3 regions of the Lysinibacillus sp. FSL K6-0232 genome follow, and region 1 is predicted to be linked to each of the others. Evidence: a T-box and tRNA genes for the amino acid it is inferred to sense, from the RefSeq annotation. Region 1 holds a T-box; the other regions hold tRNA genes.

What was found. A T-box is a leader RNA that pairs with one kind of tRNA and senses whether it is charged. The one in region 1 lies ahead of alaS (alanine--tRNA ligase), so its partner is inferred to be a tRNA-Ala.
Region 2: it has a tRNA-Ala gene. The T-box ahead of alaS (alanine--tRNA ligase) is inferred to sense a tRNA for this amino acid. The anticodon was not compared.
Region 3: it has a tRNA-Ala gene. The T-box ahead of alaS (alanine--tRNA ligase) is inferred to sense a tRNA for this amino acid. The anticodon was not compared.

The regions. Positions count from the first base shown of each region.
Region 1 covers NZ_JBBOYW010000001.1:2,634,613-2,637,857, reverse strand. Annotated here, with positions in the region: gene hpaB (4-hydroxyphenylacetate 3-monooxygenase, oxygenase component) at 1-1,433, shown strand, start outside; T-box leader at 1,518-1,733, shown strand; gene alaS (alanine--tRNA ligase) at 1,800-3,245, shown strand, end outside.
Region 2 covers NZ_JBBOYW010000001.1:2,993,601-2,996,845, reverse strand. Annotated here, with positions in the region: gene MHB42_RS14640 (cysteine desulfurase family protein) at 1-471, shown strand, start outside; rRNA gene rrf (5S ribosomal RNA) at 858-973, shown strand; tRNA gene MHB42_RS14630 (tRNA-Val) at 984-1,059, shown strand; tRNA gene MHB42_RS14625 (tRNA-Thr) at 1,064-1,139, shown strand; tRNA gene MHB42_RS14620 (tRNA-Lys) at 1,147-1,222, shown strand; tRNA gene MHB42_RS14615 (tRNA-Leu) at 1,243-1,327, shown strand; tRNA gene MHB42_RS14610 (tRNA-Gly) at 1,367-1,441, shown strand; tRNA gene MHB42_RS14605 (tRNA-Leu) at 1,447-1,535, shown strand; tRNA gene MHB42_RS14600 (tRNA-Arg) at 1,545-1,621, shown strand; tRNA gene MHB42_RS14595 (tRNA-Pro) at 1,632-1,708, shown strand; tRNA gene MHB42_RS14590 (tRNA-Ala) at 1,725-1,800, shown strand; tRNA gene MHB42_RS14585 (tRNA-Met) at 1,828-1,901, shown strand; tRNA gene MHB42_RS14580 (tRNA-Ile) at 1,909-1,985, shown strand; tRNA gene MHB42_RS14575 (tRNA-Ser) at 2,001-2,093, shown strand; tRNA gene MHB42_RS14570 (tRNA-Met) at 2,147-2,221, shown strand; tRNA gene MHB42_RS14565 (tRNA-Asp) at 2,248-2,323, shown strand; tRNA gene MHB42_RS14560 (tRNA-Phe) at 2,339-2,414, shown strand; tRNA gene MHB42_RS14555 (tRNA-Gly) at 2,420-2,493, shown strand; tRNA gene MHB42_RS14550 (tRNA-Ile) at 2,498-2,574, shown strand; tRNA gene MHB42_RS14545 (tRNA-Asn) at 2,579-2,655, shown strand; tRNA gene MHB42_RS14540 (tRNA-Ser) at 2,659-2,749, shown strand; tRNA gene MHB42_RS14535 (tRNA-Glu) at 2,752-2,823, shown strand; gene MHB42_RS14530 (TcaA NTF2-like domain-containing protein) at 2,975-3,245, opposite strand, start outside.
Region 3 covers NZ_JBBOYW010000001.1:316,167-319,411, forward strand. Annotated here, with positions in the region: rRNA gene MHB42_RS01460 (23S ribosomal RNA) at 1-745, shown strand, start outside; rRNA gene rrf (5S ribosomal RNA) at 815-930, shown strand; tRNA gene MHB42_RS01470 (tRNA-Val) at 944-1,019, shown strand; tRNA gene MHB42_RS01475 (tRNA-Asp) at 1,024-1,099, shown strand; tRNA gene MHB42_RS01480 (tRNA-Thr) at 1,108-1,180, shown strand; tRNA gene MHB42_RS01485 (tRNA-Tyr) at 1,191-1,274, shown strand; tRNA gene MHB42_RS01490 (tRNA-Trp) at 1,280-1,353, shown strand; tRNA gene MHB42_RS01495 (tRNA-His) at 1,399-1,474, shown strand; tRNA gene MHB42_RS01500 (tRNA-Gln) at 1,484-1,558, shown strand; tRNA gene MHB42_RS01505 (tRNA-Lys) at 1,572-1,644, shown strand; tRNA gene MHB42_RS01510 (tRNA-Arg) at 1,662-1,738, shown strand; tRNA gene MHB42_RS01515 (tRNA-Pro) at 1,753-1,829, shown strand; tRNA gene MHB42_RS01520 (tRNA-Ala) at 1,844-1,919, shown strand; tRNA gene MHB42_RS01525 (tRNA-Ser) at 1,937-2,029, shown strand; tRNA gene MHB42_RS01530 (tRNA-Phe) at 2,036-2,111, shown strand; tRNA gene MHB42_RS01535 (tRNA-Gly) at 2,118-2,191, shown strand; tRNA gene MHB42_RS01540 (tRNA-Ile) at 2,193-2,266, shown strand; tRNA gene MHB42_RS01545 (tRNA-Asn) at 2,281-2,357, shown strand; tRNA gene MHB42_RS01550 (tRNA-Glu) at 2,359-2,430, shown strand; gene MHB42_RS01555 (nitric oxide synthase oxygenase) at 3,044-3,245, shown strand, end outside.

The DNA of each region.
Region 1 (3,245 bases):
TGCCAATTCGAACAGGACAGCAATATATTGACCGTATTGATGCTTTAAAGTCGTATATTTCAATTGATGGGGACGTTATAACAGGGAAGGTGTCAGAGCATCCAGCCTTTAAAGGGGTTATGCAAAGTCAAGCGAAGCTCTTTGATTTACAACATCAGCAGGAGCTGCTTGAAACAATGACCTATGAATCGCCAACTAGTAAAGAGAGAGTCGGGATGTCCTTTCTTCAAGTGATAACGCCAGAAGACCTTGTAAAAAGGCGTTATGCTGCACAAGAATGGGCCTTATGTTCACATGGTTTTATGGGCAGAAGTCCTGATTATATGAATACAACATTAATGGCATTAGCCTCAGCATCCGACTTTTTAAAAGATAAGCCAAATTGTTTTCCAGAGCATTTACAACAGTTTTATGAGGATGCTCGTGAGCATGATTTAACAATGACACATACCTTTATAGAGCCTCAGGTTAATCGTAAACGGCTTTATTTTGAAGATGAAGAAGTAACCATTGCTGCTAAAATTGTTGGCAAAACAAGCAAGGGATTAGTGATAAAAGGGGCAAGGTTGCTTGCAACACAAGGCGGAATTACCGATGAACTGCTTGTCTTATCAACAAATGGCTATGATGAATGGAAAGCTTTTGGCTTTTCTATACCAAGTAATACGGAAGGTCTAAAGTTTTTATGTCGACAATCTTTTGTTGGTGGGGATTCGATCTTTGATCATCCATTGAGTGCTCGTTTTGAAGAAATGGATGCCATTGTTGTATTTGATAATGTTGTTGTCCCTTGGGAACGTGTTTTTTATTATGAAAATGTGGATGTTGCAAATCATTTTATGGATGTTAGCGGCTTTAAAGCCTATACATTACATCAGGTGCTTTCTCGTCAAATTGCGAAAACGGAATTTGTGCTAGGCGTTGTGCAGTCCATTGTCGATACCATTAATATTGGCGATTATCAGCATGTACAGCAAAAAGTGGTCGATATTATCGTCACGCTTGAAACGATGAAAGCATTGCTAATAAAATCTGAAATCGAAGCACAGCGAGATCAATTTGGGTTTGTTCGACCAAACCTAGCGACACTTCAAGTTGCTATTCAAATTTTTCCGAAAGCATATCCGACCTTTACGGAAATCATTCAATTACTTGGCGCAAGTGGCTTAATGTCTATACCAAGTGCACAAGCATTTGCCAAGGATGAGGGTAATCTTGCACACTACTTACAATCATTTCAGGATGATGGGGAGAAGCGGGTTCAAAAATTCCGTTTAGCTTGGGATTTAACAATGAGTAGCTTTGGTACAAGACAAACATTGTATGAACGCTTTTTCTTTGGCGATCCTGTTCGTTTATCATCTATGCTTTATCAAACCTATAATCGTATGCATTTAGTGCAAAGAGTAGAGGATTTTTTAAACAGCGATTAATTGCTCAAGATATAGAAGCATTCATTATCATTGTGCTGATTGACAGTGGAACTTATTTTTTTTATAATTTTCGGTAGAGCTATAGTAAAAACGATGATGGAACAAGTACGTATTTGTGCGTGTAGAAGAAAGGGATTTCTTGGCTGAAAAAATCCTCACAATAGCAAATACCGAAAGCTACTCCAGAGTGCAGCTAATCCCTGCCGTTCACTGACGTTACAAGTGCTAGAGAGGTAAGCATTTTTGCATGCTTACAACTAGGGTGGTACCGCGAGATTGTTACAAGTCCTCGTCCCTTTATTGGGATGAGGGCTTTTTTGCATATCTATCGTATTTTTACAAAACATTTTAGGAGGAATTTTTTTCATGAAAGCAGTAGATATTCGTCGTATGTATTTAGAATTCTTTAAAGAAAAAGGGCATCATCATGAGCCATCAGCACCGCTTGTGCCCATTAATGATCCATCATTGCTGTGGATTAACTCAGGTGTTGCTACATTAAAGCCATATTTTGATGGACGTGTGATTCCTGATAATCCACGTATTACCAATGCGCAAAAATCCATTCGTACAAATGATATTGAAAACGTAGGGAAAACAGCGCGTCACCATACATTTTTTGAAATGCTAGGGAATTTTTCGATTGGCGATTATTTCAAAAAGGAAGCAATTCACTATGCTTGGGAGTTTTTAACGGATAAAAAGTGGATGGGCTTTGACCCTGAGCTATTATCCATTACACTTCATCCTGAGGATCAGGAAGCTTACGATGTTTGGCATAAGGAAATTGGCATTCCAGAAGAGCGTTTAATTCGTTTAGAAGGAAACTTTTGGGATATTGGTGAAGGTCCATCAGGTCCAAACTCGGAGATTTTTTATGACCGTGGCGAAGAATATGGTTCAGATGAAAATGATCCAGAAATGTATCCCGGTGGAGAAAATGAGCGCTATCTTGAAATTTGGAACCTAGTGTTCTCACAATTTAACCACAATCCTGATGGCACTTACACGCCACTACCAAAGCAAAATATTGATACTGGTATGGGCTTAGAGCGTATTGTATCCGTTGTGCAAAATGTACCAACAAACTTTGATACGGATTTATTTATGCCGATTATTGAAAAAATTGAGGAATTTGCTAACCGTCAATATAAGCGTCCAGATGAAGTAGATTTAAATGAAATCTTTGGCTCAGAAGAGGATATTAATACACCATTTAAAGTGATTGCAGACCATATTCGTACAGTGGCGTTTGCGATTGGGGATGGTGCGCTTCCATCCAATGAAGGCCGTGGCTATGTATTGCGTCGCTTATTACGCCGCGCTGTTCGTTATGCAAAACAAATCGGTATTGAAAAGCCATTTATGTTTGAACTAGTGCCAACTGTGGGTAAAATTATGGAAGACTTCTATCCAGAGGTAACGGAAAAATGTGAATTTATTCAACGTGTTATTAAAAATGAAGAAATTCGCTTCCATGAAACATTAGACGGTGGTCTTGCCATTTTTAATGAGGTTGTAGAATCACAAAAAGCAGCTGGACATGATTATATTCCAGGTGCAGATGCTTTCCGTTTATATGATACGTATGGCTTCCCAATTGAATTAACGGAGGAGTATGCAGAAGAAGTAGGCATGAAGGTTGACCATGAAGGCTTTGAGGCAGCAATGGAGGAACAACGTGAACGTGCGCGTGCAGCTCGCCAAGATGTTGATTCGATGCAAGTGCAAAATGAAGTATTAGCAAACTTAACGGTTGCAAGTGAATTTGTTGGTTATGATACATTAACAGCAAATACAGAAATCGCGGCG
Region 2 (3,245 bases), 360 kb from region 1:
GGTGCTGTTTACATAAATCCAGTAATTCGTGTTCCTGCACTAGCACCAGGCGTTACACATGAGCGAGGCTTAAGAGGAGGGACCATTGATACACCAGCAATTGTTGCTTTTGCGACAGCGATTGAAGACTATCAGTATGACTGGCAGCACTATAAGGCGTTAAGAAAATTTTTCACAAGCAACTTACCAAAAAACTGTCAGCTTATAGAATGTCATCAGCAATTACCTAGTATTTGTGGTGTGATGATGGAGAAAGTGGAAGGACAATATGTATTATTGAAGTTAAATGAAGCAGGTATCTGTATTTCTACAGGAAGTGCATGTGATATTCATAGTGAATCTGGCACAAAAGCAATTTTATCAATGGGTTATACTAGTGAGGTAGCACGACAATTTTTTAGAATATCTTTTGGCCCGTCTACAACATTTGAGGAGATTGAAACATTACAAAAGGCTCTTGTTGCTATTTAACAATGGATTATAAGATGCGTAATGATTATCCTTTATTTTACAGATAATATCTACGAAACTGTTAATTTTCGTTGAGGGGGAACTATAGCTTCAACTAATTTATTTTGGCTGAAGTCGTTCCTCTTTCCTACAAAACATGCCTGTTTATAGTATATATTTCTATAATCAACATGCTTGATATTATAAAATAATTGTTTTCTTTTGAATTAACAATTGCTATAATGTGTTGCAGGGCAATATTTTCTCTTACTTAACAAAAATATCTTTAAAAAGTAATAATTTCTTTTTTTATAAAAAAAGTGTTGCATAATATTAAAAAACGTTATACAATAATTCTTGTCTTGAAGGACATGGTAACAGCTTCAAAACAAGATACATAGTAAAAGTCTAGTGATAATGGCAAAGAGGTCACACCCGTTCCCATCCCGAACACGGAAGTTAAGCTCTTTCGCGCCGATGGTAGTTGGGGGCTTCCCCCTGCGAGAGTAGGACGTCGCTAGGCATATTACCCAGGAGGATTAGCTCAGCTGGGAGAGCACCTGCCTTACAAGCAGGGGGTCGGCGGTTCGAGCCCGTCATCCTCCACCATGTTGCCGGCTTAGCTCAGTTGGTAGAGCAACTGACTTGTAATCAGTAGGTCGTGGGTTCGACTCCTACAGCCGGCACCATTTTTTTGAGCCATTAGCTCAGTTGGTAGAGCATCTGACTTTTAATCAGAGGGTCGAAGGTTCGAGTCCTTCATGGCTCACCATTTTGAATACCAACCATTAAGCGGGTGTGGCGGAATTGGCAGACGCACTAGACTTAGGATCTAGCGCCGCAAGGCGTGGGGGTTCGACTCCCTTCACCCGCACCATTCTTTATATATACCAGATTTTAAAAAACGTAAGCACATGCGGAAGTAGTTCAGTGGTAGAACACCACCTTGCCAAGGTGGGGGTCGCGAGTTCGAACCTCGTCTTCCGCTCCAAATGTGCCGGGGTGGCGGAACTGGCAGACGCACAGGACTTAAAATCCTGCGGTAGGTGACTACCGTACCGGTTCGATTCCGGTCCTCGGCACCATTTTTATATGCGCCCGTAGCTCAATTGGATAGAGCGTCTGACTACGGATCAGAAGGTTATGGGTTCGACTCCTGTCGGGCGCGCCAATAAAATGTACGGGAAGTAGCTCAGCTTGGTAGAGCACTTGGTTTGGGACCAAGGGGTCGCAGGTTCGAATCCTGTCTTCCCGACCATTTCCAAAAAAATTATGGGGCCTTAGCTCAGCTGGGAGAGCGCCTGCCTTGCACGCAGGAGGTCAGCGGTTCGATCCCGCTAGGCTCCACCATGATTTAATAACCAGTATAAAGATCCTGGCGGCGTAGCTCAGCTGGCTAGAGCGTACGGTTCATACCCGTAAGGTCGGGGGTTCGATCCCCTCTGCCGCCATCTTAAAGGACCTTTAGCTCAGTTGGTTAGAGCAGACGGCTCATAACCGTCCGGTCGCAGGTTCGAGTCCTGCAAGGTCCACCATTTATATATTGTTACGGAGGTATACCCAAGTCTGGCTGAAGGGATCGGTCTTGAAAACCGACAGGCGGGTAACACCGCGCGGGGGTTCGAATCCCTCTACCTCCTCCAGTTTTAAATTTTGATAAATGGTGCTTGAAAAACTCGAAACAGTATATAATTATCGCGGGGTGGAGCAGTGGTAGCTCGTCGGGCTCATAACCCGAAGGTCGTTGGTTCAAATCCGGCCCCCGCAACCAATTTTTATGGATGAAAGCAATCAAATGGTCCCGTGGTGTAGCGGTTAACATGCCTGCCTGTCACGCAGGAGATCGCCGGTTCGATCCCGGTCGGGACCGCCATTTATTTTAACATGTGGGTCAGTAGCTCAGTTGGTAGAGCATTAGATTGAAGCTCTAAGTGTCGGCGGTTCGATTCCGTCCTGACCCACCATGTATGCGGGTGTAGTTTAATGGTAAAACCTCAGCCTTCCAAGCTGATGTCGTGGGTTCGATTCCCATCACCCGCTCCAGAGAGGGCCTATAGCTCAGCTGGTTAGAGCGCACGCCTGATAAGCGTGAGGTCGATGGTTCGAGTCCATTTAGGCCCACCAATATTCCGAAGTAGCTCAGTTGGTAGTAGCACCTGACTGTTAATCAGGTTGTCGCAGGTTCGAGTCCTGCCTTCGGAGCCAAAAGGGGAAGTACTCAAGAGGCTGAAGAGGCGCCCCTGCTAAGGGTGTAGGTCGGGTAACCGGCGCGAGGGTTCAAATCCCTCCTTCTCCGCCATGGGCCCGTTGGTCAAGTGGTTAAGACACCGCCCTTTCACGGCGGTAACACGGGTTCGAATCCCGTACGGGTCATACAAAATGCAGTAGATGAACGTTCATCTACTGCATTTTTTTGTTCAAAATAGTCGAGAGCTGGATAGCCGCCTCTACTAGACGGATAGAAGCGTGAAAGTGACGCTAAATCGACGGATAGCATCTAACAGTGCAGTGGATGAGTTTAGAGTCATTCGCTGCACTTTTTGATTACATTGAAAGTAGTGAATTTTAATATTTGCAATTTTATATGCACCGTAATCACCGTATAGATCTTATAGCGATCATAGAATTGATAGTTATCTTGTGCATCGTAGAAATCAAATATTCTATTTATTTCTATATAGTATTGACCATTTGAATATTGAACATCTAGTATCTCATTGCCTGCAAAAAAGAAATAATGATCTTGGTATGCAATGTCATTCACATATTCCTCTGTAAGGCTATCGGCAATCCAG
Region 3 (3,245 bases), 2.3 Mb from region 1:
AGGAGGCGTCGGTGGGATACTACCCTGGTTGTATTGAAATTCTAACCCATGCCCCTTAGCGGGGCAGGAGACAGTGTCAGGCGGACAGTTTGACTGGGGCGGTCGCCTCCTAAAAGGTAACGGAGGCGCCCAAAGGTTCCCTCAGAATGGTTGGAAATCATTCGTAGAGTGTAAAGGCACAAGGGAGCTTGACTGCGAGACCGACAAGTCGAGCAGGGTCGAAAGACGGGCTTAGTGATCCGGTGGTTCCGCATGGAAGGGCCATCGCTCAACGGATAAAAGCTACCCCGGGGATAACAGGCTTATCTCCCCCAAGAGTCCACATCGACGGGGAGGTTTGGCACCTCGATGTCGGCTCATCGCATCCTGGGGCTGTAGTCGGTCCCAAGGGTTGGGCTGTTCGCCCATTAAAGCGGTACGCGAGCTGGGTTCAGAACGTCGTGAGACAGTTCGGTCCCTATCCGTCGTGGGCGTAGGAAATTTGAGAGGAGCTGTCCTTAGTACGAGAGGACCGGGATGGACACACCGCTGGTGTACCAGTTGTCTTGCCAAAGGCATCGCTGGGTAGCTATGTGTGGACGGGATAAGTGCTGAAAGCATCTAAGCATGAAGCCCCCCTCAAGATGAGATTTCCCATTACGCAAGTAAGTAAGATCCCTCAAAGACGATGAGGTAGATAGGTTCGAGGTGGAAGTGTGGCGACACATGGAGCTGACGAATACTAATCGATCGAGGACTTAACCAAAACCAGTTTGACGCAATTCAATGCACCGTTTATCCAGTTTTGAAAGAATAATTCTTTCAATTGAATAAGTGAAGTGATAATGGCAAAGAGGTCACACCCGTTTCCATACCGAACACGGAAGTTAAGCTCTTTCGCGCCGATGGTAGTTGGGGGCTTCCCCCTGTGAGAGTAGGACGTCGCTTCGCTTATTTTTTATGTGGAGGATTAGCTCAGCTGGGAGAGCACCTGCCTTACAAGCAGGGGGTCGGCGGTTCGAGCCCGTCATCCTCCACCATTATGGTCCCGTGGTGTAGCGGTTAACATGCCTGCCTGTCACGCAGGAGATCGCCGGTTCGATCCCGGTCGGGACCGCCATATTATATGCCGGTGTAGCTCAGTTGGTAGAGCAACTGACTTGTAATCAGTAGGTCGTGGGTTCGACTCCTATCGCCGGCATCATTCCCTTGGAGGGGTAGCGAAGTGGCTAAACGCGGCGGACTGTAAATCCGCTCCTTAGGGTTCGGCGGTTCGAATCCGTCCCCCTCCACCATTTTTAGGGGCATAGTTCAACGGTAGAATAGAGGTCTCCAAAACCTTTGGTGTGGGTTCGATTCCTACTGCCCCTGCCAGGTCTTGAGGTACTCGTTCATATGTAGCTGTTATCATATATAGTGGCGATTGTGGCGAAGTGGTTAACGCATCGGATTGTGGTTCCGACATTCGTGGGTTCGATTCCCATCAGTCGCCCCATTTTAATGTTGGGGTATAGCCAAGCGGTAAGGCAACGGATTTTGATTCCGTCATGCCTAGGTTCGAATCCTAGTACCCCAGCCATTTTTTCTTTTATGAGCCATTAGCTCAGTTGGTAGAGCATCTGACTTTTAATCAGAGGGTCGAAGGTTCGAGTCCTTCATGGCTCATTGTTATTACATAATAAGCGCCCGTAGCTCAATTGGATAGAGCGTCTGACTACGGATCAGAAGGTTATGGGTTCGACTCCTGTCGGGCGCGCCAATAAAATGTGTTTTCGGAATGTAGCTCAGCTTGGTAGAGCACTTGGTTTGGGACCAAGGGGTCGTAGGTTCGAATCCTGTCATTCCGACCATTTTCTAAAATGATGGGGCCTTAGCTCAGCTGGGAGAGCGCCTGCCTTGCACGCAGGAGGTCAGCGGTTCGATCCCGCTAGGCTCCACCATATATTTTAATATTTTTGGAGGTATACCCAAGTCTGGCTGAAGGGATCGGTCTTGAAAACCGACAGGCGGGTAACACCGCGCGGGGGTTCGAATCCCTCTACCTCCTCCATTTCTCGGGTCAGTAGCTCAGTTGGTAGAGCATTAGATTGAAGCTCTAAGTGTCGGCGGTTCGATTCCGTCCTGACCCACCATTATTTGCGGGTGTAGTTTAATGGTAAAACCTCAGCCTTCCAAGCTGATGTCGTGAGTTCGATTCTCATCACCCGCTCCAAGGGCCTATAGCTCAGCTGGTTAGAGCGCACGCCTGATAAGCGTGAGGTCGATGGTTCGAGTCCATTTAGGCCCATCAATCATCATTATTCCGAAGTAGCTCAGTTGGTAGTAGCACCTGACTGTTAATCAGGTTGTCGCAGGTTCGAGTCCTGCCTTCGGAGCCACGGCCCGTTGGTCAAGTGGTTAAGACACCGCCCTTTCACGGCGGTAACACGGGTTCGAATCCCGTACGGGTCATCAAGCATGTAGCATAAGTATATGTTACATGCTTTTTTATTTGTCTTTATACTTGTGAATAGTAATGAGGAAATTTAATAAGTATTAGGATAACTAATGGAAAGAGCTGTTCATATATATTTACTTAATAATATATTGACTGCCCTCTCTTAGAAAAATTGATTCTACGATAAATATGTTAATAATTACAGGTCGGCTATAGAAAAAGATGATGCTGGATAAAATATGTCTGTATTTAAAAAATTTAACTGTCATAAATGAGTCCCATCATCGACAATAGTCAAATTACAATGACTTCGGCAAATGCCAAATAGCCGAGGTACATTTCTATATGGATATTTATGATATTCGTTGGGCAGGTAGTAACTATTTTGTTCAGAAATTGTTTAGTACAATATGCTAATCTATACATGTCATCGTAATTCAAAGCCTAGGCATTCAATTTGTGCCTAGGCTTTTCCATTGTTTAATTTTATATAAAATAACATAACAACTAGCTTTAATTTTGAACAAACTATTTCATATATAAAATATGTATGTTTTTTTAAAAGATATTTTCATGGTGCTAGCACTTTCCTTCCTCTAATATGAGGGTAGATGGAGGAATTGGACTATGAATAGACAGGAGATACAGCAATTTTTAAAGCTTTATCAAGCAGAGCAAAATCACTCAAATACTTGGTTAGAAAATAGATTGCAGCAAATTGCAGCAGCAGGTGAATATAATCCTACAACAGAGGAAATAGTTTTTGGTGCACGAGTGGCATGGCGTAACAGTAATAAATGTATTGGACGTCTATTTTGGCAGTCGCTAC